2 regions of the Streptomyces hawaiiensis genome follow, and region 1 is predicted to be linked to the other one. Evidence: riboswitches for the same ligand, from Rfam matches in the RefSeq annotation. Region 1 holds a riboswitch; the other holds the start of a gene.
What was found. Region 1 has a riboswitch for ZMP and ZTP ahead of CEB94_RS37730 (bifunctional 5,10-methylene-tetrahydrofolate dehydrogenase/5,10-methylene-tetrahydrofolate cyclohydrolase). Riboswitches for the same ligand answer to the same signal wherever they lie in the genome.
Positions count from the first base shown of each region.

Region 2: another riboswitch for ZMP and ZTP. It lies ahead of CEB94_RS25065 (glycine hydroxymethyltransferase); the one in region 1 lies ahead of CEB94_RS37730 (bifunctional 5,10-methylene-tetrahydrofolate dehydrogenase/5,10-methylene-tetrahydrofolate cyclohydrolase).

Region 1 is NZ_CP021978.1:8,316,189-8,327,599, reverse strand. It holds gene CEB94_RS37775 (ABC transporter substrate-binding protein) at 1-386, shown strand, start outside; gene CEB94_RS37770 (Gfo/Idh/MocA family protein) at 401-1,600, shown strand; gene CEB94_RS37765 (L,D-transpeptidase family protein) at 1,628-2,323, opposite strand; gene CEB94_RS37760 (SDR family oxidoreductase) at 2,505-3,419, opposite strand; gene CEB94_RS37755 (MBL fold metallo-hydrolase) at 3,510-4,139, opposite strand; gene CEB94_RS37750 (S-(hydroxymethyl)mycothiol dehydrogenase) at 4,139-5,227, opposite strand; gene CEB94_RS37745 (ABC transporter ATP-binding protein) at 5,390-7,144, shown strand; gene CEB94_RS37740 (hypothetical protein) at 7,201-7,488, opposite strand; gene CEB94_RS37735 (nuclear transport factor 2 family protein) at 7,663-8,028, shown strand; ZMP/ZTP riboswitch at 8,122-8,206, shown strand; partial or broken gene CEB94_RS37730 (bifunctional 5,10-methylene-tetrahydrofolate dehydrogenase/5,10-methylene-tetrahydrofolate cyclohydrolase) at 8,213-8,509, shown strand; gene CEB94_RS37725 (CU044_5270 family protein) at 8,510-9,715, opposite strand; gene CEB94_RS37720 (RNA polymerase sigma factor) at 9,708-10,274, opposite strand; gene ctaD (aa3-type cytochrome oxidase subunit I) at 10,380-11,411, shown strand, end outside.
Region 2 is NZ_CP021978.1:5,404,245-5,415,655, forward strand. It holds gene pabB (aminodeoxychorismate synthase component I) at 1-246, opposite strand, end outside; gene CEB94_RS25045 (antibiotic biosynthesis monooxygenase) at 277-855, opposite strand; gene CEB94_RS25050 (DMT family protein) at 983-1,828, opposite strand; gene CEB94_RS25055 (hypothetical protein) at 1,953-2,300, shown strand; gene CEB94_RS25060 (glutathionylspermidine synthase family protein) at 2,317-3,492, shown strand; ZMP/ZTP riboswitch at 3,641-3,726, shown strand; gene CEB94_RS25065 (glycine hydroxymethyltransferase) at 3,760-5,208, shown strand; gene CEB94_RS41930 (hypothetical protein) at 5,302-5,580, opposite strand; gene trpS (tryptophan--tRNA ligase) at 6,340-7,353, shown strand; gene CEB94_RS25080 (2'-5' RNA ligase family protein) at 7,493-8,071, shown strand; gene dprE2 (decaprenylphospho-beta-D-erythro-pentofuranosid-2-ulose 2-reductase) at 8,084-8,839, opposite strand; gene dprE1 (decaprenylphosphoryl-beta-D-ribose oxidase) at 8,862-10,244, opposite strand; gene CEB94_RS25095 (phosphatase PAP2 family protein) at 10,378-10,899, shown strand; gene CEB94_RS25100 (decaprenyl-phosphate phosphoribosyltransferase) at 10,892-11,411, shown strand, end outside.

The DNA.
Region 1 (11,411 bases):
AGCGCGCCACGATGATGAACGGTCTCGCCGACTCCATCACCAAGGCCGCCAAGAACAAGGCGGGCGCCCGCAAGTGGGTGGCCTACCTGGCCTCGGACCGGTGCCAGACCGTCGTCGGCAGGTCCGGGGTGGTCTTCCCCGCCACTCCGGCCGGGACCGAGGCGGCCGTCGCCGCCTACCGGAAGAAGGGCATCGACGTCTCGGCGTTCACCGAACCCCTGGCCGACAAGAAGCGCTTCCGGACCTTCTCCTATCCGATCGCCAGCTACTCGGCGGACATGACGGCCCTCATGTCCCCTGCCATGGAGGACATCTACGGCAACGGAAAGCCCGTGAGCAGCCTCGATCAGACCAACGACCAGATCAACCTCATCCTCTCCCAGTGAAGGGCACGCGCTCCATGACCTTCTCCATCGGCATCGTCGGCGCCGGACAGTTCTCGGGCCAGTTCGCCACCCTGTTCCAGGCCCATCCCGGCGTCAGCGACGTCTACGTCACCGACCTGCTCCCCGAGCGGGCCGGCCAACTCGCCTCCGCCCAGGGGCTGGCGGGCACCTTCCCGTCCTACCAGGCCATGCTGGAGTCGGAGGACGTCGACGCGGTCGCGATCTTCACCCAGCGCTGGACGCACGGGCCGCTGGTCCTCCAGGGTCTCAACGCCGGCAAGCACGTGTACTCCGCCGTCCCCATGGCCATCAGCACGGACGAGATCGCGGCGATCATCGACGCGGTCAAGGCCACCGGACTGACGTACATGATGGGCGAGACCAGCGAGTACAACCCGGCCACGGTCCACGCCCGCAACCAGATCGCCGAGGGCGCCTTCGGGCGGCTCTTCTACGCCGAGGGCGACTACGTCCACGACATGGACCTGGGGTTCTACGACGCCTATCAGTACAGCGGCGGCGAGAACTGGAAAGCGACCGCCAGCTATCCCCCGCTGCTGTACCCGACGCACGCGGTCGGCGGGGTGCTCGGCGCCTGGAAGACACACGCGGTGAGCGTGTCGGCGATCGGTGTCGTCGACGACCGGGGCGACGGCGTCTTCGACAAGGACGTCAGCCAGTTCGACAACGACGTCTCCAACGCCACCGCCCTGTTCGAGGTGGCGGGCGGCGGGTCGTTCCGTACGAACGAGTTCCGGCGGGTCGGCTACCCCTCTCACATACGGGAGTCGCGCTTCCGCTTCTTCGGCACCGAGGCCAGCATGGAGCAGCTCGCCACGGTCGCCCTGTGGCAGGACAAGCAGGGGGTGCAGGACATCAGCGAACTGCTGGAGCCCAAGCCCACCATGTCCCCTGACGATCCGTCACTCCAGCACATCGCGCCGGAGCTGCGGGCCGCCTTCACCTCCGGGTCGGCGCCCGTGCACGACCGTGCGCGGCTGCCGAGGGAGTTCGACCATCTGCACAACGGCCACGAGGGCAGCCACCACTTCCTGGTGGACGACTTCGTGACCGCCGTCAACAACCGCACGCTGCCGTCGGTGAACGCGTGGGTGGCCGCCCGCTACACCCTGCCGGGGATCATCGCGCACGAGTCCGCGCGGCAGGGCGGGGCCAGGCTGGAGATCCCGGACTTCGGGGACGCGCCCCAGTAGGGGCTGTGCGCGAGCCGGGTTCCTGGATCAGGTGCCCGGCTTGCGGCCGTACACGAAGACGTCGTCGTTCTTCTTCAGCAGCGACCAGTACTTCTTGGCGTCGGTCTTGGTCATGTTGACGCAGCCGCGCGAGCCCGGCGGGTTCCACATGCTGACGCCGGCCGAGTGGAACGCCTGGCCGCCGTCGAAGAACTGGGCGTAGGGCATCGGCACGTCGTAGATGGACGAGACGTGGTCGATGTTGCGCCAGTAGATCTTCTTCAGACCGGTGCGGGTCTCGTCCCCGTTGCGGCCGGTGCGGACCGGGACCGGGCCGTAGACGAGCTTCTTGCCGTCCTGGATCCAGCTCAGCTGGAGGGTCAGGTTCACGCAGGCGATCCGGCCCTTGTTCACCGGGCACTTGCCGTCCTTGTTGGGGTTCTTCCCGACGGCCTTCTGCTTCTGCATCAGGTCCATCACCCCCCAGGTGACGGAACCGGCGTAGCCGATGTTCGGGGAGATGCCGTGCTTGGTCTGGAAGGCGCGGATGGCCTTGCAGTCGGCGGCGGACTGCTTGCCGTCGACCGGACGGCCGAGGAACTTCTCGACCTTCTTCTGGTACGGGCCGGCCTGCGTGGTGCAGCTCGCGGCCTGGGCCGGTGCGGCCCCGAGTGCGAGCGTGAGCGGTGCCACCAGGCCGGTGATCCCCAATACGACGGCACTCCGTCTGCGTACGTCCCCCATGGCTGGTCAGCCCTTTCGCGGAAGTGGGTCTGTGATGTCTGCCAGCTAGACGGACGGAGGCCGGTTCCGGTTGTGCGGTCGGCCGCGCTGCGACGGAACAGTGACATACCCCACCGACACGGGGTGCGCATTTCGGTGCATAGCGGTTGATTGCAGAGATCAGGCTTCCGGGCCGCCAGGGTCAGCGGTAGCCGGTCGTGTCCGCCGGCTTGCCCATGTCCTGAACCTCCACGAGGTAGCGCCAGGCGTCCGGGCGGCTGCCGTCGACGTCGGTGAAGCCGTACTCCTGGGCGAGGCCGCCGCTGGAGAGGGACCGGCCGTTCCAGCGCGCCACGTCCGTGTCGGCGGCGAGTGCGGCCACCGCCCGGCCCACGTAGTGCGGGGTCTCCGAGATGGCGAAGTGGGGGACGCTTTCCAGGGCGTCGCGCCAGTTCTCCTCCCGTACCCCGTAGCCGTCCAGCATCAGCTCCGACCGCAGCCAGCCGGGAGTGAGGGCGACGGCGGTGGCGCCGCGCGGGCCGAGTTCGTGGCCGAGGGCGAAGGCCATGCGCAGCACGGAGGTCTTGGCGAGGTCGTAGAAGAAGTTCACGCGGTAGTTGTCGGCGTTGTAGTCGGCGGTGCCGTCGGTGACCTCGACGACCAGGCCGCCGGGGTTGCGCAGCAGCAGGGGCAGGGCGTGGTGGCTGGTGACGGCGTGCGTCTCGACGGCGAGCCTGAGCAGGCGCAGGCCCTTGTCGAGGTCGTGCTCCCACAGCGGGGTGTCCCACTCGAAGAGTTTCTCGCCGCCCCAGATGTCGTTGACCAGGACGTCGAGGCGGCCCTGCTCGTCCGCGATCCGGTCCACCAGAGCGCGGACCTGCGCCGGGTCGAGGTGGTCGGTGGGGACGGCGACGCCCCGGCCGCCGGCCGCGGTGACCAAATCGGCGGTGTCCTCGATGGTCTCCGGCCGGTCGTACTCCGAGCGGCGGGCGCGGGTGCTGCGGCCGGTGACGTAGACCGTGGCGCCGGCCGCGCCGAGTTCCACGGCGATTCCCCGTCCGGCGCCCCGGGTCGCACCGGCGACCAGTGCGACCTTGTCCTGCAACGGAGCTGACATGTCCGACCTCCCGTGACCGTGGCTGCTTGTCGCCTTCACTGTGACGGGTAAGCCGGACATCTTCTGTCGCCTTTTACAGGCGACACGCGGTCAGTGGCCCCGGGCGATCCATTCCTCCAGCCGCGGGGCCTCCGCGCCGATGGTGGTGGAGTCGCCGTGGCCGGTGCGGACCGTCGTATCGGGCGGCAGGGTGAGCAGCCGGTCGCGGATCGAGTCGATGATCGTCGGGAAGTGCGAGAAGGAGCGGCCGGTGGCGCCGGGCCCGCCCTGGAAGAGGGTGTCGCCGGTGAAGACGGTGCCCAGCCCGGGGTCGTAGAGGCAGACCGCGCCGGGCGCGTGCCCTGGGGTGTGCAGCACGCGCAGGTCGGCGCCGCCTGCCTCCAGGACCTGCCCGTCGACCAGCCAGGCGTCGGGCTCGCGGTCCGGGTGGGTCTGCTTCCACAGCGGCAGGTCGTCGTGGTGCAGCCAGATGGTGGCGCCGGTGCGCTCGGCGAGGGCGGGGGCGGCGTCGATGTGGTCGTTGTGGGCGTGCGTGCACACGATCGCCGTGAGCCGGCGGTTCCCGACGGCCTCGGCGATGGCGTCGGCGTCGTGGGCGGCGTCGATGACGATCGCCTCGTGGTCGTCGCCGACGATCCACACGTTGTTGTCGACGTCCCAGGTGCCGCCGTCGAGGCTGAACTGCCCGGAGGTGACAAGGTGTTCGATGCGGGTCGTCATCACAGCACCACCACCGAGCGCAGCACGTCGCCCTGGTGCATCCGCTCGAACGCCTTCTCCACCTCGTCGAGCCGGATCGTCTCGGTCACGAACGCGCCGAGGTCCAGACGCCCCTGCAGATGCAGGTCGATCAGCATGGGGAAGTCGCGGGAGGGCAGGCAGTCGCCGTACCAGCTGGACTTCAGGGCTCCGCCGCGGCCGAAGACGTCGAGCAGCGGCAGTTCGAGCTTCATCTCGGGCGTGGGGACGCCGACCAGGACGACCGTGCCGGCGAGGTCACGGGCGTAGAAAGCCTGCTTGTACGTCTCCGGGCGGCCGACGGCCTCGATGACGACGTCCGCGCCGAAGCCGCCGGTGAGCTCGCGGATCGCCTCGACCGGGTCGTTCTCGCGCGAGTTGACGGTGTGGGTGGCGCCCATGGAGCGGGCGGTCTCCAGCTTGCGGTCGTCGATGTCGACGGCGATGATCGTCGCCGCCCCGGCCAGCTGCGAACCGGCGATGGCCGCGTCGCCGACACCGCCGCAGCCGATGACGGCGACCGAGTCGCCCCGGCCGACGTTCCCGGTGTTGATCGCGGCGCCGATGCCGGCCATCACACCGCAGCCCAGCAGCCCGGCCACCTGCGGGGCGACGCCGGGGTCGACCTTGGTGCACTGCCCGGCCGCGACCAGCGTCTTCTCCGCGAAAGCCCCGATACCGAGAGCCGGCGACAGCTCCTGGCCGGTCGAGGCGAGGGTCATCTTCTGCCGGGCATTGTGGGTGTCGAAGCAGTACCAGGGCCGCCCGCGCAGACAGGCCCGGCACTTCCCGCACACCGCACGCCAGTTGAGGATGACGAAGTCACCCGGCTCGACGTCGGTGACGCCGGCGCCGACGGCCTCGACCACACCCGCGGCCTCGTGGCCCAGCAGGAACGGGAACTCGTCGTTGATGCCGCCCTGCTTGTAGTGCAGGTCGGTGTGGCAGACCCCGCAGGCCTGCACCCGCACCACGGCCTCGCCCGGGCCGGGGTCGGGCACCACGACCGTTTCGATCCGCACCGGCTCGTCCTTGCCTGGGGCGATCACGCCGCGTACTTCCTGGGCCATGGTGCTGACTCCTTCGTCGGCCGGGGTCCGTTCCTTCCCGACCCTACGCGCGACTGATCGGTAAGGGGTGCGGATCGGCCACCCTCCGCTGTGCGGAAAGGGCAGGCCGCGCGGTTCGGCGGCGACATAGCCTGAACGCTCCGCCGACGCCGAGGGAGCGCCGTGAGCATCGCAGAGACCGAGACCGCCACACCCGCGTGGCGGCAGCTCCTCGGATACGTACGGCCGCACCGCTGGTCCCTGTTCGCCGGCGCGCTGCTCTCGCTGGTCACCGGGGCGACCGGGCTGCTGCTGCCGCTGGTCGCGCGGGGCCTGATCGACGACCTGTCGCACGACCGGGCCATCACCGGCGCCCTGCTCGCCATGTCGGCCCTGGTCGTGGCCAACGCGGCGCTGGGCGCGCTGGGTTCGTACGTGCTGACCCGCACCGCCGAGTCGGTGGTGCTCGGCGCGCGGCGCGCCCTGTCGTCGTATCTGCTGCGGCTGCGCATACCGGCCGTGGACCGCAGCGAACCCGGGGACCTGATGGCCCGCATCACCTCCGACACGACCCTGCTGCGCGCGGTCACCACCGACTCGCTGGTCGGCCTGGGCACGGGCGGGCTCACCCTCGTCGCCACGGTGGTGATGATGGGTTTCGTGGACGCCGTGCTGCTCGGCGTCACCCTCGCCGTGATCCTGGGCGCGGGCGTGGTCCTCGGGGTGATCGTGCCGCGCATCAACCAGGCGAGCCGGCAGGCGCAGAGCGCGGTGGGCGTCATGGGTGCCTCGCTGGAGCGGATCCTCGGCGCCCTGCGCACCGTGAAGGCGTCCGGTGCGGAGCACCGCGAGGAGCGGACGCTGCACGAGGCGGCCGAGGAGTCGTGGCGGCAGAGCGTGCGGGCCGCCAAGTGGTCGGCGGCCGCGGGCAACACGGCGGGGCTGGCCATGCAGATCGCCTTCATCACGGTGCTCGCCGTGGGCGGCGCGCGGGTCGCGACCGGCGCGGTCGACGTGGGCACCCTGGTGGCGTTCCTGCTGTACGTCTTCTACCTGATGTCACCGATACAGCAGGTCGTCGGCGCCATCACGCAGTACCAGACGGGCGCCGCGGCCCTCACCCGCATCGAGGAGGCGCTGCGCCTGCCCTCCGAGCCGGCCGCCGAGGCCGCACCGCTGCCCTCCCCCGGCGCGCAGCCCGCCGCCCTCACCTTCGACGACGTCCGCTTCCGCTACGCCGACGACCTGCCCTACGTCCACCACGGGGTGACGTTCACCGTGCCCGCGCAGGGCATGACGGCGTTCGTCGGCCCCTCCGGCGCCGGCAAGACCACCGTCTTCTCCCTGATCGAGCGGTTCTACGACCCCGAGACCGGTGTGATCACGCTGGACGGGCGGGACCTGCACGACTGGGAGCTGCCCCGGCTGCGCGCCGCGATCGGCTACGTCGAGCAGGACGCGCCGGTCCTGTCGGGCTCACTGCGGGACAACCTGCTGCTGGGCCATCCGGAGGCGGACGAGGACGCCCTCGCGCGGGTGCTCAAGACGACCCGGCTCGACGGCCTGATCTCCCGGCTGCCCGCCGGCCTCGACACGCTCGTGGGGCACCGCGGCACCAAGCTGTCCGGCGGTGAGCGGCAGCGCGTCGCCATCGCCCGCGCGCTGCTGCGCCGCCCCCGACTGCTGCTGCTCGACGAGGCGACCTCGCAACTGGACGCGGTGAACGAGGCGGCGCTGCGCGACACCGTCGCGGACGTGGCCCGGACGACCACGGTCCTCGTCGTGGCGCACCGGCTGTCCACGGTGACGATGGCCGACCGGATCGTGGTGATGGACGCGGGCCGGGTCCGGGCCGTCGGCACACACCGTGAGCTCGTGACGGCCGATCCGCTCTACGCGGAGCTGGCGGCGACGCAGTTCCTGGCCACCGCGGACTGAACGCGGGCGTGCGGGAGGTCCGCCCGGATCCGGTCGGACCTCCCGCACGCGCGGCGTCAGCGGACGTTCGGAACGAAGCCGAAGACCGGGGAGCCCAGACCGACGACATGGTTCAGCTGGTCGAGGTCGTTGAGGCGGTTGAGCCCGGCCGGCTGCGAGGAGGGCCGCGGGATCTCGTCCCTGTGCTCGGCGGGGATGTCGCTCACGGTCAGCGAGTCGAGCGTGGCCATCGGGCTGAGCGGGCTCTTCGCTTCCGCGTCGGCCGCGTTCGCCATCGGCGCGGCGAGGCCGGTGACCCCAGCGGCGAGACCAACGGCGGCGGCGATACGCCGCGTTGAGATCATGCCTTTCGCAACGCGGGCGGGCCCCCCGGCGGACACGGGCGGGCGGTGCCCCTCACCCGTCAGGCCCGGTGCCCCGGCTGCGTTTGCCGACCCCGCCGGGCGGGAGGACGCTCGTCAGGAGAGGCCTTTCGCGGCCCGCTCCCGTCGGGCCGCGGCCCTTCGAAGGAGGTCATCATGGGAACCGCGGCAGACCCCGCCTTCGACCGGGAGACCCTGCGCCGGGGCGTGGAAGGACAGACCCCGGACATCCTGCTCTCCCTGTACGCCGACGACGCGGAGCTTCGCATCGTGGACCGCACGACCCAGCCCAGCCACCCCAAGGTCCTGCACGGCCGGGACGAGATCGGCCGGATGCTGGACGACGTCTACAGCCGCGACATGTCGCACAAGCTGGAGCGGTGCGTCATCCAGGGCGACGAGGCGGCCTACAGCGAGAGCTGCGAGTACGCGGACGGGGTACGCGTCCTGTCCGAGTCCATGATCGCGCTGCGCGGCGGCAAGATCGCCGAACAGACCCTGGTCCAGGCCTGGGACGAGTAGCGGGAGCCTTGCCGTGCTCGGTTAGGTCGTGTCCGCGAGGTCCCGTCGTTCGCCCGGAGGGCAGGCGGGACCTCGCGGACACGACCTAGGATGGGGCCGGGCCGTGACTGGCGCCGAGGTGGAGCACCACCGGGGAGCGGCCCCGCGGAAGTCGATGCCGTGCGCCTGGGCGAAGCAGCACACCAGCTACTGCCACTCGCGCACGCGGGACCTGTCGGCGGCCGTGCGCGAGGCCGACATCGTGGTGGCCGCGGTGGGCAGGCCCCGCCTCGTCCACGGCCAGGACATCAAGCCCGGCGCCGTGGTCATCGACGCCGGGTACAACGCGGGGAACGTCGGCGACGTCGAGTTCGACTCCGCCGTGGAGCTGGCCTCGCTGATCACACCGGTGCCGGGCGGCGTCGGTCCGATGACCATCGCCACGCTGCTGGAGCAGACGGTGGAGGCCGCCGCCCGGCAACTCGGTGTCACCGGGGTGTGATCAGCGCATCCAGGCGCTGTACGACATGACGGCGCCCTTTTCGACGCCGTACTCGGGATCCGGGCTGCTGAGGGTGCTCTCCAGCCCGAGGACGGCGCCGGTGGCCGGGTCCATGATCAGCATGCGGCGAACGCCGCGCGAGTCGTTCACGTAGGCCTGGCCGCGTCGGCCCAGCCGGTCGGTCACCTGGCCGGCCGGCCGCAGCCCCTCCGCGCCGGCCAGGAGCCGGGCCAGCACCGCGCTCTCCCGCGCGCCGAGCGTCCAGTGGTCCAGCAGCGTCGCCGTGGCGTCCAGCAACTCTGGCGTGGTCAGCGTGTCGATGGATTGAGCCTCCATCAGGTAGGCGCGCAGCCGCGCCGGGTCATGGGGCGGGGGCGACTCGGGCGGGGCGTCGCTCCAGCTGGGCGGGTAGGTCTGGTCGAGGAGGACGTGACGGTCGTCGACGAGCCGCGGTGCGCCGTCCTCGTCGGAGAGGACCGGACGGCCGGGGCGCCTCGGGTCGGTCGCCACGACGAGTTCGGTGTGGCTGCCGTCCGGCCGCCAGCGCACGATGCGCTCCTCGGGCAGGGTGATCGGGGGCTTGTCGTCCGACATTCCCAGGCTCCAGGACTGCACGTGCGTGCCTTTGCGCAGCCGGGCCGCGCCGTCGGCCGCAGCCTCGGCCGCGGCGCGGTCGGCCAGCCGGTCCAGCGGTACGGGTGTGGAGCCCGACTCGATCACCAGCGGGCGGGGCGCGGCGACCGCGGACGTGGTGCTCGGGCCGCTCAGCACGAAGGTGAGGGTCAGGGCGGCGACGACGGCCGAGGCGACCAGCCCCCAGGCCAGCCGGGACCCCCACACCGATCGGGACCACGGCCGGAACCGGCCGGAACCGGGCGGCAGCCGGTCCCGCAGACGACCGGAGGGCCACCCCGGCCGAGCCCGCAGGCGGGCCGAGGAGAGGCGCCGCCGGTCTCGCAGACGACGACCGGAGAGGAGACTCCGCCGGTCCCGCGGACGACCGGAGAGCCACCCCGGCCGAGCCCGCAGGCGCCAGGAGGGCCGGTCCCCCGGGTCCCGCATCCGCCCGGAAAGCCCGTCCCCCGGGTCCCGCAGCAGCCGCTCGAGGCGAAGCTCGGCCTTGTGATCCAGAGGACCGTCGCCGAAGTGTGGGCCGTCGGGCGGCACCGGGTCGGCGCCGCGCAGCAGTTCGAGTTCGTCAGCCATGGCCGTGTTCCTTCGGGGCGGTCATGCAGGAGTGCTCAGCGATCGGGTACCGGGACTCGGGACGCATCCGGTCGATCTCCGCTCTGAGGCGGCCCCGGGCGCGGTGCAGCCGCATGGCGGCGGCCCGGCTGCCGCAGCCGAGGGCGACGGCGACCTCCTCGATACCGAGTTGCTCCCAGGCCGTCAGGCGCAGCACCTCCTGGTCGGCGGCGGAGAGCCGGGCGAGTGCCTCGTGCACCCAGCCGCCGGGCGTGTCGGCCTCGGGGCCCGCCGCGATGTGCCGGCCGTGCGCGGTGTGGTCGTTGCCGAGCCGGTCGACGAGCCGGCGGCGGCGTCCGTGGCCGCGTACCGCGTTGGCCAGGCAGTTGCGTGCCACGCCGTACAGCCAGGGCAGCGCGGCGGCCGGGAGGTCGGCCCGGCGCCGCCAGGCGACCGTGAACACCTCCGCCACCACTTCCTCCACCTCGCCGGCCCGCCCGTCCAGTCGACGCGCGACATAACGGCTGACCGCCCAGTAGTGCTCGCGGTAGGCAGCGGCGAAGATCTCGTCGTTGCTCATGTCCCGTACGTGTCCGGCACCTTCTCGATCGTCACACCCGGTTTCGTGATTCTCGTCGCGTCGGTGAAGTGTGACGTCCGAACGGGGCGCGGACACAGGCGGGGCATGAGGCACCTCAAGTGGCTGACGACCACTGATCACAAGACGATCGGCACGATGTACCTGGTCACGTCGTTCGCGTTCTTCGTCATCGGCGGCGTGATGGCGCTGCTCATGCGCGCCGAGCTGGCCCGGCCTGGTCTGCAGATCATGTCGAACGAGCAGTTCAACCAGGCGTTCACGATGCACGGCACGATCATGCTGCTGATGTTCGCGACGCCGCTGTTCGCCGGTTTCGCGAACTGGATCATGCCGCTGCAGATCGGCGCGCCGGACGTGGCGTTCCCGCGGCTGAACATGTTCGCCTACTGGCTGTACCTGTTCGGCTCGCTCATCGCGGTGGGCGGCTTCCTCACCCCGCAGGGCGCGGCCGACTTCGGCTGGTTCGCCTACAGCCCGCTCTCGGACGCGGTCCGCAGCCCGGGTATCGGCGCCGACATGTGGATCATGGGTCTGGCCTTCTCCGGCTTCGGCACCATCCTCGGCTCGGTCAACTTCATCACCACGATCATCTGCATGCGCGCCCCGGGCATGACGATGTTCCGCATGCCGATCTTCGTGTGGAACGTGCTGCTGACCGGTGTCCTGGTCCTGCTCGCCTTCCCGGTGCTGGCCGCGGCCCTGTTCGCGCTGGAGGCCGACCGCAAGTTCGGCGCGCACATCTTCGACTCCGCCAACGGCGGGGCGTTGCTGTGGCAACACCTCTTCTGGTTCTTCGGCCATCCAGAGGTGTACATCATCGCGTTGCCGTTCTTCGGCATCATCTCCGAGGTCATCCCGGTCTTCTCCCGCAAGCCGATGTTCGGTTACACGGGTCTGATCGGCGCGACCATCGCGATCGCGGGTCTGTCCGTGACGGTGTGGGCCCACCACATGTACGTCACCGGCGGTGTGCTGCTGCCGTTCTTCTCCTTCATGACGTTCCTCATCGCGGTCCCGACCGGCGTGAAGTTCTTCAACTGGATCGGAACGATGTGGAAGGGCTCGTTGTCCTTCGAGACACCGATGCTCTGGGCGACCGGCTTCCTGATCACCTTC
Region 2 (11,411 bases), 2.9 Mb from region 1:
ACACACACCGAGCACCGGAACCGGCGAGGTGGCGAGCAGTCTGCCCCCGATGCCGAAGTCACGGGTCTCGCCCGGATGCCCGGGGCCGGGGGAGACCACGAGATTGTCGAACGCCCGGAGATCAGGAAGACCGTCGACGGGCGCGTCGTTCCGGACCACGACCGGCTCCTCGCCGTTGACCTCGGCGATCAGCTGGAACAGGTTGTACGTGTAAGAGTCGTAATTGTCGATGAGCAGGGTCTTCACCCGCCCACCTCCCTCTGTTCGTTCGCGGGCCTATGTGGCCCGGCGTTTGTGCCGCCCGCGCAGCGCCTGGAGCGACGGGTACAGCCATTTCCGGAAGAAACGCTGGAGCCGCGGCATGAGAATCCAGGTGACAAGGGCCGTCACACACAGACACAACAACAGCGTGCGAAACAGTGCATTGAGGTCACCGAGATAGGGAAGCACCGTCAGATTGAACAGGAGCACCGGCGGGAAAACCGCGCTCATATTCACGAACCACAGTTTCCATTTCGACGGCGGAGCCGGTGGCGCGGGTGTAAGGGTCTGCGCGTCGAACCAGGCCCGGGCACCCGGCACCCTCCGGCGCTCCGCCTCCCGGGCGACCCCCTCCAGTCGGGCGTCCCACTGTTCCCGGGAGGGCGATTTCTCCCAGGCCAGGGCCGAACCCTCGCTGGCGAAGCGATAGACGACATGCCACTCCGCCCCTCCGTCGACAAGTACGCCACCCCCCAGAAACCCCGGCTGCCGCGCGGTCGCGCCCAGTAAGGCCCACCCCCAGGAGTGGAAGTCGGCCGCACGGCCCGGCGTCACGCGATAGGCCACGGTGACCGTGACTGGATTACTGGTCACGCCGTCCCGTACGGAAAGCGCTCACCGCGCGTTCAAGATTCAACAAACAATTTTCCGGTTCTTCGCAAGGCAGCTGGAAGATTGTCCGGAAGGCGAAGACTTTCCACAGCTGGGAAAGCCCTTCCGCTCACCGCGGTGCGACAGCGCGCTCCTCCGCCTCCACCGGCGCCTCCCCGAACCGCGACAACGCCAGCGCCCCGGCCACCGCCACCGCGAAACCGAGGATCGCCAGCCACCCCAGCCCCGGCCGCGTCCGGTCCCCGAGCCACACCACACCGATCAGCGCGGGCGCGACGGTCTCTCCGAGCACCAGCCCGGCCGTCGCCGTCGTCACCGACCCGCGCTGCAGGGCCGAGGTCAGCAGCAGGAACGCGGCCCCGCCGCCGAGCAGCAGCGCGTACGTCGCCGGATTGGGGAACAGCTCACCGGGCGACAGCCCGTCGATGAGCCGCACCGACACCTCCACCACCCCGAACCCGAGCCCCGACCCCAGCCCGAGCGCCAGCGCCCGCCCCCGCTCCGGCAGCCGCCCGCCCGCCGCCCCGAGCAGCAGCACCCCACCCGCCGCCCCGAGCATCGCCCACTTCAGCCCGGCCGGCCCGGCCTCGTCGCCCTCCGCCCCCGACGCCAGCCCCAGCAGCGCGAGCCCGGCACACACCACCGCCACCGCCGCCCACTCGACGCGGCTCAGCCGCACCTTGAGCAGCCGCGCCGCGACCACGGCCGTCACCGCGAGGCTCGCGGCCATCGCCGCCCCCACGGCGTAGATCGGCACGGACCGCAGGGCGAGGATCTGGAGTACGAAACCGAGCCCGTCCAGCGCGAGGCCGGCCAGATACCGCCACTGCCGCAGCGCCCGCCACAGCAGTGCCAGGTCCCCGCCCGGGCCGGTCGCCGCCGCCGACCGCGCGGCGATCGCCTGCAACACCGTCGCCGTACCGAAGCAGACGGCCGCACCAAGGGCACACACCATTCCAAAAATCACAAATCGACAGTAGGGGAGCGGCTGCCGACGGGGGGCCATGCGCGCCCGTTCACACCGATCTCTAGGCTGACCGTCTGTCAGTGCACGACGGGGAGACTGGGGGAGCACGCACATGGCTGAAACACGGCGAAGGCTGCGCTCGAGCACGGTGGTGCTGGGGGGCATGGGCGTCCTCGCGGCGGCCCTGTCCGCGTGCGGTTCCGACCCCGACCGCCGCTGCGTGGACCGGGACAGCTACGACTACATCAACGGCTACAAGATCGTCGCCGACAAGAACTGCTCGTCCGGTACGTCCTCCTCCGGCAAGGGCCGCAAGAAGACCGGCAAGGCCACGGCCACCGACGCCGACTGGTACTACGACGCCGACACCAGCGGCGGCTACGCCGACAACGGCACCTTCAGCCGCAGCGAGGCCGTCGACCGGGGCGGCTTCGGCTGCTCCGGCAGCGGCGGCGGCTGACGGGCGGGCACGGCAGATGGAACGCCGGACCATGGAGCCCCGCCCCGGCTGGCAGCGGACCGTCGAGGAACAGGGCCTGATCTACCCCCTCACCCGCTACCCCGACGACTCCCTGCGCCCCTACTGGGACGAGAGTGCGTACTACGTCTTCTCCCTGGAGGAGATCGAGGCCCTCGAAGAGGTGGTCGAGGACCTCCACCGCATGTGCCTGGCGGCCGCCGAGCACATCGTCACGGAGGACCGCTTCGCCGACCTGGGCATCACCGACCCCCGCGTCGCCCGCACGGTCGCCGAGGCCTGGCACCGCCGCGCCGAACTCCCCTCCGTCTACGGCCGCTTCGACCTCCGCTACGACGGCACCGGCCCGGCCAAGCTCCTGGAGTACAACGCCGACACCCCCACCTCACTGGTGGAGGCCGCGTCACCCCAGTGGTTCTGGATGGAGGAACGCTTCCCCGGCGCGGACCAGTGGAACTCCCTGCACGAACGCCTGATCGGCGCCTGGAAGAAGCAGGCCGCCCTGCTCCCGCCGGGCAGCCCTCTCTACTTCGCGTACTCCTCCGCCGACGAACTCGGCGAGGACATGATGACGGTCGCCTACCTGAAGGAGACCGCCGAGCAGGCCGGCCTCGCCACCGACTGGATCTCCATGGAGGAGATCGGCTGGGACCGCCTCTCCGGCCGCTTCGTCGACCAGCGCCTCCGCTTCATCCGCAGCGTCTTCAAGCTCTACCCCTGGGAATGGCTCACCACCGACCGCTTCGCCGACCACGTCCTCGACACCCTCGACAACGGCGGCGGCACGGGCTCCACCCTCTGGATCGAGCCGGCCTGGAAGATGCTCCTCAGCAACAAGGCCCTCCTCGCCGTCCTCTGGGAGCTCTACCCCGGCCACCCCAACCTCCTCCCGGCGTACCTGGACGGCCCGCGAGACCTGCCGGGCTGGGTCGCCAAGCCCCTCCTCGGCCGAGAGGGTGCGGGCGTCACGGTCCACGAGCCCGGATCCGCCCCCGCCCTGCGCGACGAGCCCTGCTGCTACCAGCAACTGGCCCCGCTCCCCGACTTCGACGGCAACCGAGTGGTCCTGGGCGCGTGGGTGGTGGAGAACGAGTCGGCGGGTCTGGGCATCAGGGAGTCCTCAGGCCTGATCACCGACGAGTACGCGAGGTTCCTGCCCCACGTGATCCTCTAAGAGGGGCTGAGGGCCCACGCCTGTAAGGGGCGCGGGGCTGTGACATGTGCGGCTTCGCCGCGTGGGCGCGATCAACCACATGCGACCCGCACCCGGCACCGAAGAGCAACCCGGCGGACGCCCCCCGCCCACCCCACCCGGTAGGCTGACCGAGGGCCGTGACTGGCGCGCTGGGATGGACGAACCATCGGGGAGCGGCCCGAGAGATGAGTGCCGTGCGCCTGGGCCGTACCGTGAACGCTGAACGCAACGTCCGGAGGTCCACACATGTCAGCCGAGCCCCTCTCCACCGCTTCCACCGCCTACCGCGCCGCCCTCGACGTGATCCGTGCCGTGGAACCCCGCGTGGCGGACGCCATCGGCCAGGAGGTCGCCGACCAGCGCGAGATGCTCAAGCTGATCGCCTCCGAGAACTACGCCTCCCCGGCCACGCTCCTGGCGATGGGCAACTGGTTCAGCGACAAGTACGCCGAGGGCACCATCGGCCGCCGCTTCTACGCTGGCTGCCGCAACGTCGACACCGTCGAGTCCCTCGCCGCCGAGCACGCCAAGGAACTCTTCGGCGCCCGCCACGCCTACGTCCAGCCGCACTCCGGCATCGACGCCAACCTCGTCGCCTTCTGGGCCGTCCTCGGCGCCCGCGTCGAGGTGCCCTTCCTGGAGAAGACCGGCGTCCGCCAGATCAACGAGCTGACCGACGCCGACTGGGCGGAGCTGCGCCAGGCCTTCGGCAACCAGCGCATGCTCGGCATGTCCCTGGACGCCGGCGGCCACCTCACCCACGGCTTCCGCCCGAACATCTCCGGCAAGATGTTCGACCAGCGCTCCTACGGCACCGACCCGGCCACCGGCCTGATCGACTACGAGGCCCTGCGCGCGAGCGCCCGTGAGTTCAAGCCGCTGATCATCGTGGCGGGCTACTCGGCGTACCCCCGCCTGGTGAACTTCCGGATCATGCGCGAGATCGCCGACGAGGTCGGCGCGACCCTCATGGTCGACATGGCGCACTTCGCCGGCCTGGTCGCGGGCAAGGTCCTGACCGGCGACTTCGACCCGGTCCCGCACGCCCAGATCGTGACGACGACCACCCACAAGTCGCTGCGCGGCCCCCGCGGCGGCATGGTCCTGTGCGACGACTCCCTGAAGGACCAGGTCGACCGCGGCTGCCCCATGGTCCTCGGCGGCCCGCTCCCGCACGTCATGGCCGCCAAGGCCGTGGCCCTGGCCGAGGCCCGCCAGGAGTCCTTCCGCGACTACGCCCAGCGCATCGTGGACAACTCCCGGGCCCTCGCCGAGGGCCTGATGCGCCGCGGCACGACCCTCGTGACCGGTGGCACGGACAACCACCTGAACCTGATCGACGTCGCCTCCTCCTACGGCCTCACCGGCCGCCAGGCCGAGGCCGCCCTGCTCGACTCGGGCATCGTCACCAACCGCAACGCCATCCCCGCCGACCCGAACGGCGCCTGGTACACCTCCGGCATCCGCATCGGCACCCCCGCCCTGACCACGCGTGGCCTGGGCACCGCCGAGATGGACGAGGTCGCCGGCCTCATCGACCGCGTCCTCACCACCACGGAGCCGGGCACGACCAAGTCGGGCGCTCCCTCCAAGGCGGCCCACGTGCTCGACGCCAAGGTCGCCGACGAGATCTCCCGCCGCGCCACCGACCTCGTGGCCGGTTTCCCGCTGTACCCGGAGATCGACCTGGGCTGACGCCCACGGCTCGTCACCCGTCCAGGTCGACCAGGACCTGACACGGCTCCTCCCGCGGCGGTCCGGCTTCCCGCCGGGCCGCCGCGCGGCGTATCAGCAGCACGCCGCCGACACCGGCCGCGAGCCCGGCCACCAGCCCGCCCACCGCACATCGCCCCGCGCCGGACCGGACAGATCCGCGGCGGCCGTGCTTTCCACGGGCCCGCCCTCCGCGTCACCGACCAGCCGGGCCAGGTCCAGCCGCTCGAAGACCGACTTTGGCGCCCGGTGCCAGCGGATGTCGTCGTCCTCCACGGCGGGCGCCGGATCCGAGCGCACCCAGGGCGCGCCGTCTTCGGTCACCACCAGCTGGTCCTGCCGCTCGACGGCCACGTCCCCGCCCGGCGGCCGGTTCGTGCTCGGCCAGCCGCCGACACCGGACAGTCTCCCAGACCACCGTGAGCCGCGCCGGCGGGAAGTCCCCCTCCGCCCAGCCCTCCGGCACCCGCTCCGTCCCCGCGTGCGTGGGCTGCAACAACTGCCACAGCCGGGCAAAGGCGGGCTCCCCCGACCGCACCGCCACGGTCCGCCCGGTACCACCCGCGACAACCATCGCCACATCGGGAACGTCCCGCCCCCGCCCGGGCAGACCTCCGACACCCGCCACGGCCGTGGTCCGTCCGGTGTGGTCCGCGACGGCGGTTTCCCCGTCGGGGAGGTCCGGCTCCTGCGCGGGGAGTGCTCCGGTGCCCGCCACCACCGCGGTCCGCCCGGTGCCGCCCGCGACGACCATCGCCACATCGGGGGCGTCCCGCCCTCGCGCCGGAAGGCCCCGGCGGTCGTCGCCGTCGCGCACCCGGCCAGGGCCACCGCCACCGTCACGACCAGCATCCGCCGCACCCCGCCCCGGGCCCGCGCCATACCCGTACCGCCCCGGGCCCGTCCTCTGCCCGTCCCGCCCCGGACCCGTTCTCTGGTCGCTCCGACCCGTGCCCGCATCGGTCCCCCTCCAGGTCCACACGCGTCCGAGCACCGTCGTGAACGGCTCCTCCCGCGTCCTCACACCCTTGTTACACCGCCGGGGCCGAACGGGATCCCGGCTGTTTCCGGCCGGTTCCGGATCGGCCTCCGGGACCTGAGAGAATGGTGAGCATGGCCTCTGACCGACCTCGCGTGCTCTCCGGGATCCAGCCCACCGCCGGCTCGTTCCACCTCGGCAACTACCTCGGCGCCGTCCGCCAGTGGGTGGCCCTCCAGGAGACCCACGACGCGTTCTACATGGTCGTCGACCTGCACGCGATCACCATCCCGCAGGACCCGAAGGACCTGCGCGCGAACACGCGCCTGGCCGCGGCCCAGCTCCTCGCGGCGGGTCTCGACCCGGACCGCTGCACGCTCTTCGTGCAGAGCCACGTCCCCGAGCACGCCCAGCTCGCCTGGATCATGAACTGCCTCACCGGCTTCGGCGAGGCCGGCCGGATGACCCAGTTCAAGGACAAGTCCGCCAAGCAGGGCGCCGAGCGCGCCTCGGTCGGCCTGTTCACGTACCCGGTCCTCCAGGTCGCGGACATCCTGCTCTACCAGGCCCACGAGGTCCCGGTCGGCGAGGACCAGCGCCAGCACATCGAGCTCACCCGCGACCTCGCCGAGCGCTTCAACGGCCGTTTCGGCCCGACCTTCACCGTGCCGAAGCCGTACATCCTCAAGGAGACGGCGAAGATCTACGACCTTCAGGACCCGTCGATCAAGATGAGCAAGTCGGCGTCCACGCCGAAGGGCCTCATCAACCTCCTCGACGAGCCCAAGGCCACGGCCAAGAAGGTCAAGAGCGCCGTCACCGACACGGACACCGTGATCCGCTACGACGTCGCCGAGAAGCCGGGCGTCAGCAACCTCCTCGGCATCTACTCGACCCTCACCGGGGCGGGCATCGCCGAGCTGGAGGAGAAGTACGAGGGCAAGGGCTACGGCGCGCTCAAGACGGACCTGGCCGAGGTCATGGTCGACTTCGTGACGCCGTTCCGGGAGCGCACCCAGCAGTACCTGGACGACCCCGAGACGCTCGACTCGATCCTCGCCAAGGGCGCCGAGAAGGCCCGCGCGGTCGCCGCCGAGACCCTCGCCCAGGCGTACGACAGGGTCGGCTTCCTGCCCGCCAAGCACTGAACCCACCCCCGCGCACAGCCGTACCACCGAACAGCGCTGTACATCACTTCGGTTGCGCCTGCCCGTAACCCGGCCGTGGCCGTACAGTCGATAACCGGGTGGTCGTATCAGCGGCCACACTGACACGACAGGAGACGACGTGGGGACCGTAACGATCGGTGTCTCGATCGCGGTCCCGGAGCCTTACGGCAGCGAGCTCCAGCAGCTGCGCGCGGGCTTCGGCGACGCCGCTGCTCACGGCATCCCCACGCACGTCACCCTGCTGCCGCCGACGGAGGTCGACGAGGCCTCCCTGCCGGCCGTCGAGGCGCATCTGGCCGAGGTCGCCGCGGCGGGCCGCGCGTTCCCCATGCGGCTGTCCGGCACCGGCACCTTCCGGCCCCTGTCGCCGGTGGTGTACGTCCGGGTCGTCTCCGGCGCGGAGGCCTGCACGCGGCTCCAGCAGCAGGTCCGCGACCCCGCCGGGCCGGCCGCGCGCGAACTGCAGTTCCCGTACCACCCGCACGTCACCGTGGCGCACGGCATCGACGAGGCGGCCATGGACCGCGCCTTCGAGGAACTCGCCGGCTACGAGGCCGAGTGGCCCTGCACCGGCTTCGCCCTCTACGAGCAGGGCGCCGACGGCGTCTGGCGCAAGCTCCGCGAGTTCCCCTTCGGCGGCTCGGTGGTCCCCCCGCAGGCCGGGCGGGTGGAGCGCGGCTCGGTCCCCACCCGCTGACCCGCCCGCGGGTCAGACCGGCAGCCGCCGGAACACCCCGCGCGGCAGGTGCCGCAGCGCCGCCATCACCACGCGCAGCGCCCCCGGCACCCACACCGTCTCCGCGCGGCGCCGCAGCCCCAGCTCCACGGCCGTCGCGACCGCCTCGGGTGTGGTCGCCAGCGGCGCCTCGGGCAGACCGGCGGTCATCCGCGTCCGCACGAAGCCGGGGCGTACGACCATGACGTGCACGCCCGTGCCGTGCAGCGCGTCGCCCAGGCCCTGCGCGAAGGCATCGAGGCCGGCCTTGCTGGATCCGTAGATGAAGTTCGCGCGGCGGGCCCGCTCGCCCGCGACCGAGGACAACACCACCAGGGAGCCGTGCCCCTGGGACTGGAGCGAGCGGGCGCACACCAGGCCCGCCGAGACCCCGCCCGTGTAGTTGGTCTGCGCGACCCGCACCGCCGCCTCCGGCTCCCGCTCGTCGCGGGCCTGGTCGCCGAGCAGCCCGAAAGCGAGCAGCACCATGTCGATGTCGCCCTCGGCGAAGACCTTGCCGAGGACGGCCTCGTGGGAGGCCGGGTCGAGCGCGTCGAACGCGATGGTGTGCACGTCGGCCCCGAGCCCGCGCAGCTGCCCGGCGGCCTCCTCCAGCGCGGGGGAGGGGCGGCCCGCGAGCCAGACCGTGCGGGTGCGGCGGGCGATCAGCCGGCGGGCGGTGGCCAGCGCGATCTCGGACGTACCGCCGAGGACGAGCAGGGACTGGGGGAGGCCGAAGGCGTCCTTCATGACAGCAGCTCCTAGAGGTTGCTCACAGACTGAGGCGGCGGGCCAGGTCGGACACGAACACCCCGCGCGGATCCAGCTGGGCGCGCAGTTGGCGGAAGTCGTCGAGGCGCGGGTACATGGCCGCGAGCAGCTCCGGGCGCAGCCGGGCGTCCTTGGCGAGGTAGACGCGTCCGCCGGCGGCGGCGACCTCCTCGTCGAGTTCGTCGAGGAAGGCGCCGAGGCCGGGCAGGCCCGCCGGGATGTCCAGTGCCAGCGTCCAGCCCGGCACGGGGAAGGACAGCCAGCCCGGGTCGGACTCCCCGAAGCGCTTGAGGACGGCCAGGAAGGACGGGCAGCGGCGTTCGGAGATGCGGCGCACGATGCGGCGCAGGGCGTCCTCCCGGCCGTAGCCGACGACGAACTGGTACTGCACGAAGCCGCCGCGGCCGTAGACGCGGTTCCAGTGCGGCACGCCGTCCAGGGGGTGGAAGAAGGCGGAGATGCGCTGGAGTTGGCCGGTGCGGGTGCGGGGGGCCTTGCGGTACCAGAGCTCGTTGAACAGGCCCACGGTCGTCCGGCTGAGGAGGCCCTCGGGGAGGATCGCGGGGGTCGCCGGGAGGCGGGGGGTGCGGAAGGCGAGCGGGTCGCGGCGCAGGCGTGCGGGAAGCGCGTCCAGCGGCGCGTGGTCGCCCCGGGTGAGGACCGCGCGGCCGGTGGTGGCGCCCCGGGCCAGCAGGTCGATCCAGGCGACCGAGTAGCGGTAGCGGTGGTCGGTGGCCGCCAGCCGGGCCATCAGGTCGTCGAGGTTCGTCGCCCGCTCGGTGTCGACCGACATCAGCGACGTCTCGACGGGCTGGAGCCGGATCGTCGCGGTGAGGATCACGCCGGTCAGGCCCATGCCGCCGGCGGTGGCGTCGAAGAGCGGCGTGCCGGGGACGACCGTGCGGATCTCGCCGTCGGCGGTGAGCAGTTCGAGGGCGAGGACATGCCGGGCGAAGGAGCCCGAGACGTGGTGGTTCTTGCCGTGGATGTCGGCGCCGATCGCCCCGCCGACGGTGACGTACCGGGTGCCGGGGGTGACCGGCACGAACCAGCCGAGCGGCAGCAGCACCTCCATCAGCCGGTGCAGGGAGACGCCCGCGTCGCACAGCACGGTCCCGCCGTCGGCGTCGATCGCGTGCACACGGTCCAGGGCCGTCATGTCGAGCACGGACCCGCCCGCGTTCTGCGCCGCGTCCCCGTACGCCCGCCCCAGGCCCCGGGGGATCCCGCCGCGGGCCCCGCACTCCCGGACGGCCGTCGCGGCCTCCTCGTACGTCCGTGGGCGGATCAGCCGGGCGGCGGTGGGGGCGGTGCGGCCCCAGCCCGTGACGGTGGTGTGGTCCAGGCCCATGACGTCCGGGTCGGAATCGGTGTCGGCAGACATGTCCGTGACCGTATCGCCCTAGTGTGGGCTATTAGTTCGAGAACATGGCATCCCTCCCCGAAATGGGTGATTAATGGGATGTCGCTCAATATTGCCGGAGTTCAGGCCTGACGGGCGTGAACAGTGAGTCCACATGGACGACCTCGACGACCTGCACGACATGGACCACCGGATCGTTTCGGCGCTCAGGGAGTGCGGCACCGACCCGCGTGTGGCCGGCGCCGCGCGTGCCCTGTCCTGGGCGGGGGAGCACGCGGCGCTGTGGCTGGCGGCGGGGCTCGCCGGAGCCGCCGTCGACGGCGGGCGACGCGGCGCCTGGCTGCGGGGCACGGCCCTCACCGCCGCGGCGCACCTCGTCAGCATGGGAGTGAAACGGATCGTGCGCCGACCGCGCCCCGCACACGTCGAGCCCCTGGTGCGCACCGCCGGCCGGCACTCCTTCCCCAGCTCGCACGCCACCTCCGCGGCCGCCGCCGCCGTCGCCTTCGGCGCCCTGGGCGCACACGCGGTCCCGCCGCTCGCCGCCGCCGTGTGCGTCTCGCGCCTCGTGGCCGGCGTCCACTACCCCTCCGACGTCGCCGCCGGCGCGGCCCTCGGCGCCCTCACGGCCCGGCTGGGCGCCCGCTGGATGCGGGGAGGCGCCCGCCATGACTGAGACGGCCGTCCTGCGGCAGCGCACCCCCCGGGAGCGGCCCGCGCCACCCCGCGAGGGCGGCCTCCTGACCGGTCTCCTCAGGACCGCGCGCCCCAAGCAATGGATCAAGAACGTCCTCGTCATCGCCGCCCCGGCCGCCGCCGGCGAGCTCTTCTCCCGTCACGCCCTGATCCAACTCGCCCTGGTCTTCGCCCTCTTCACCGCCTGCGCCGCCGCCGTCTACCTCGTCAACGACGCCCGCGACGCCGACGCCGACCGCGCCCACCCCGTCAAGCGGCACCGCCCGGTCGCCGCCGGGCAGGTCCCGGTGCCCGTCGCCTACGCCGTCGGCGGCTGCCTCGGCGTCCTCGCGCCCACCGCCGCGGCCTGGCTGTGCGGCCCCACCGTCGCCGCCCTCCTGACCGCCTACCTGGCCATGCAACTGGCCTACTGCATCAGCCTCAAGCACGTCCTCGTCGTCGACCTCGCCGTCGTCACGACCGGCTTCCTCATGCGGGCCGTGATCGGCGGAT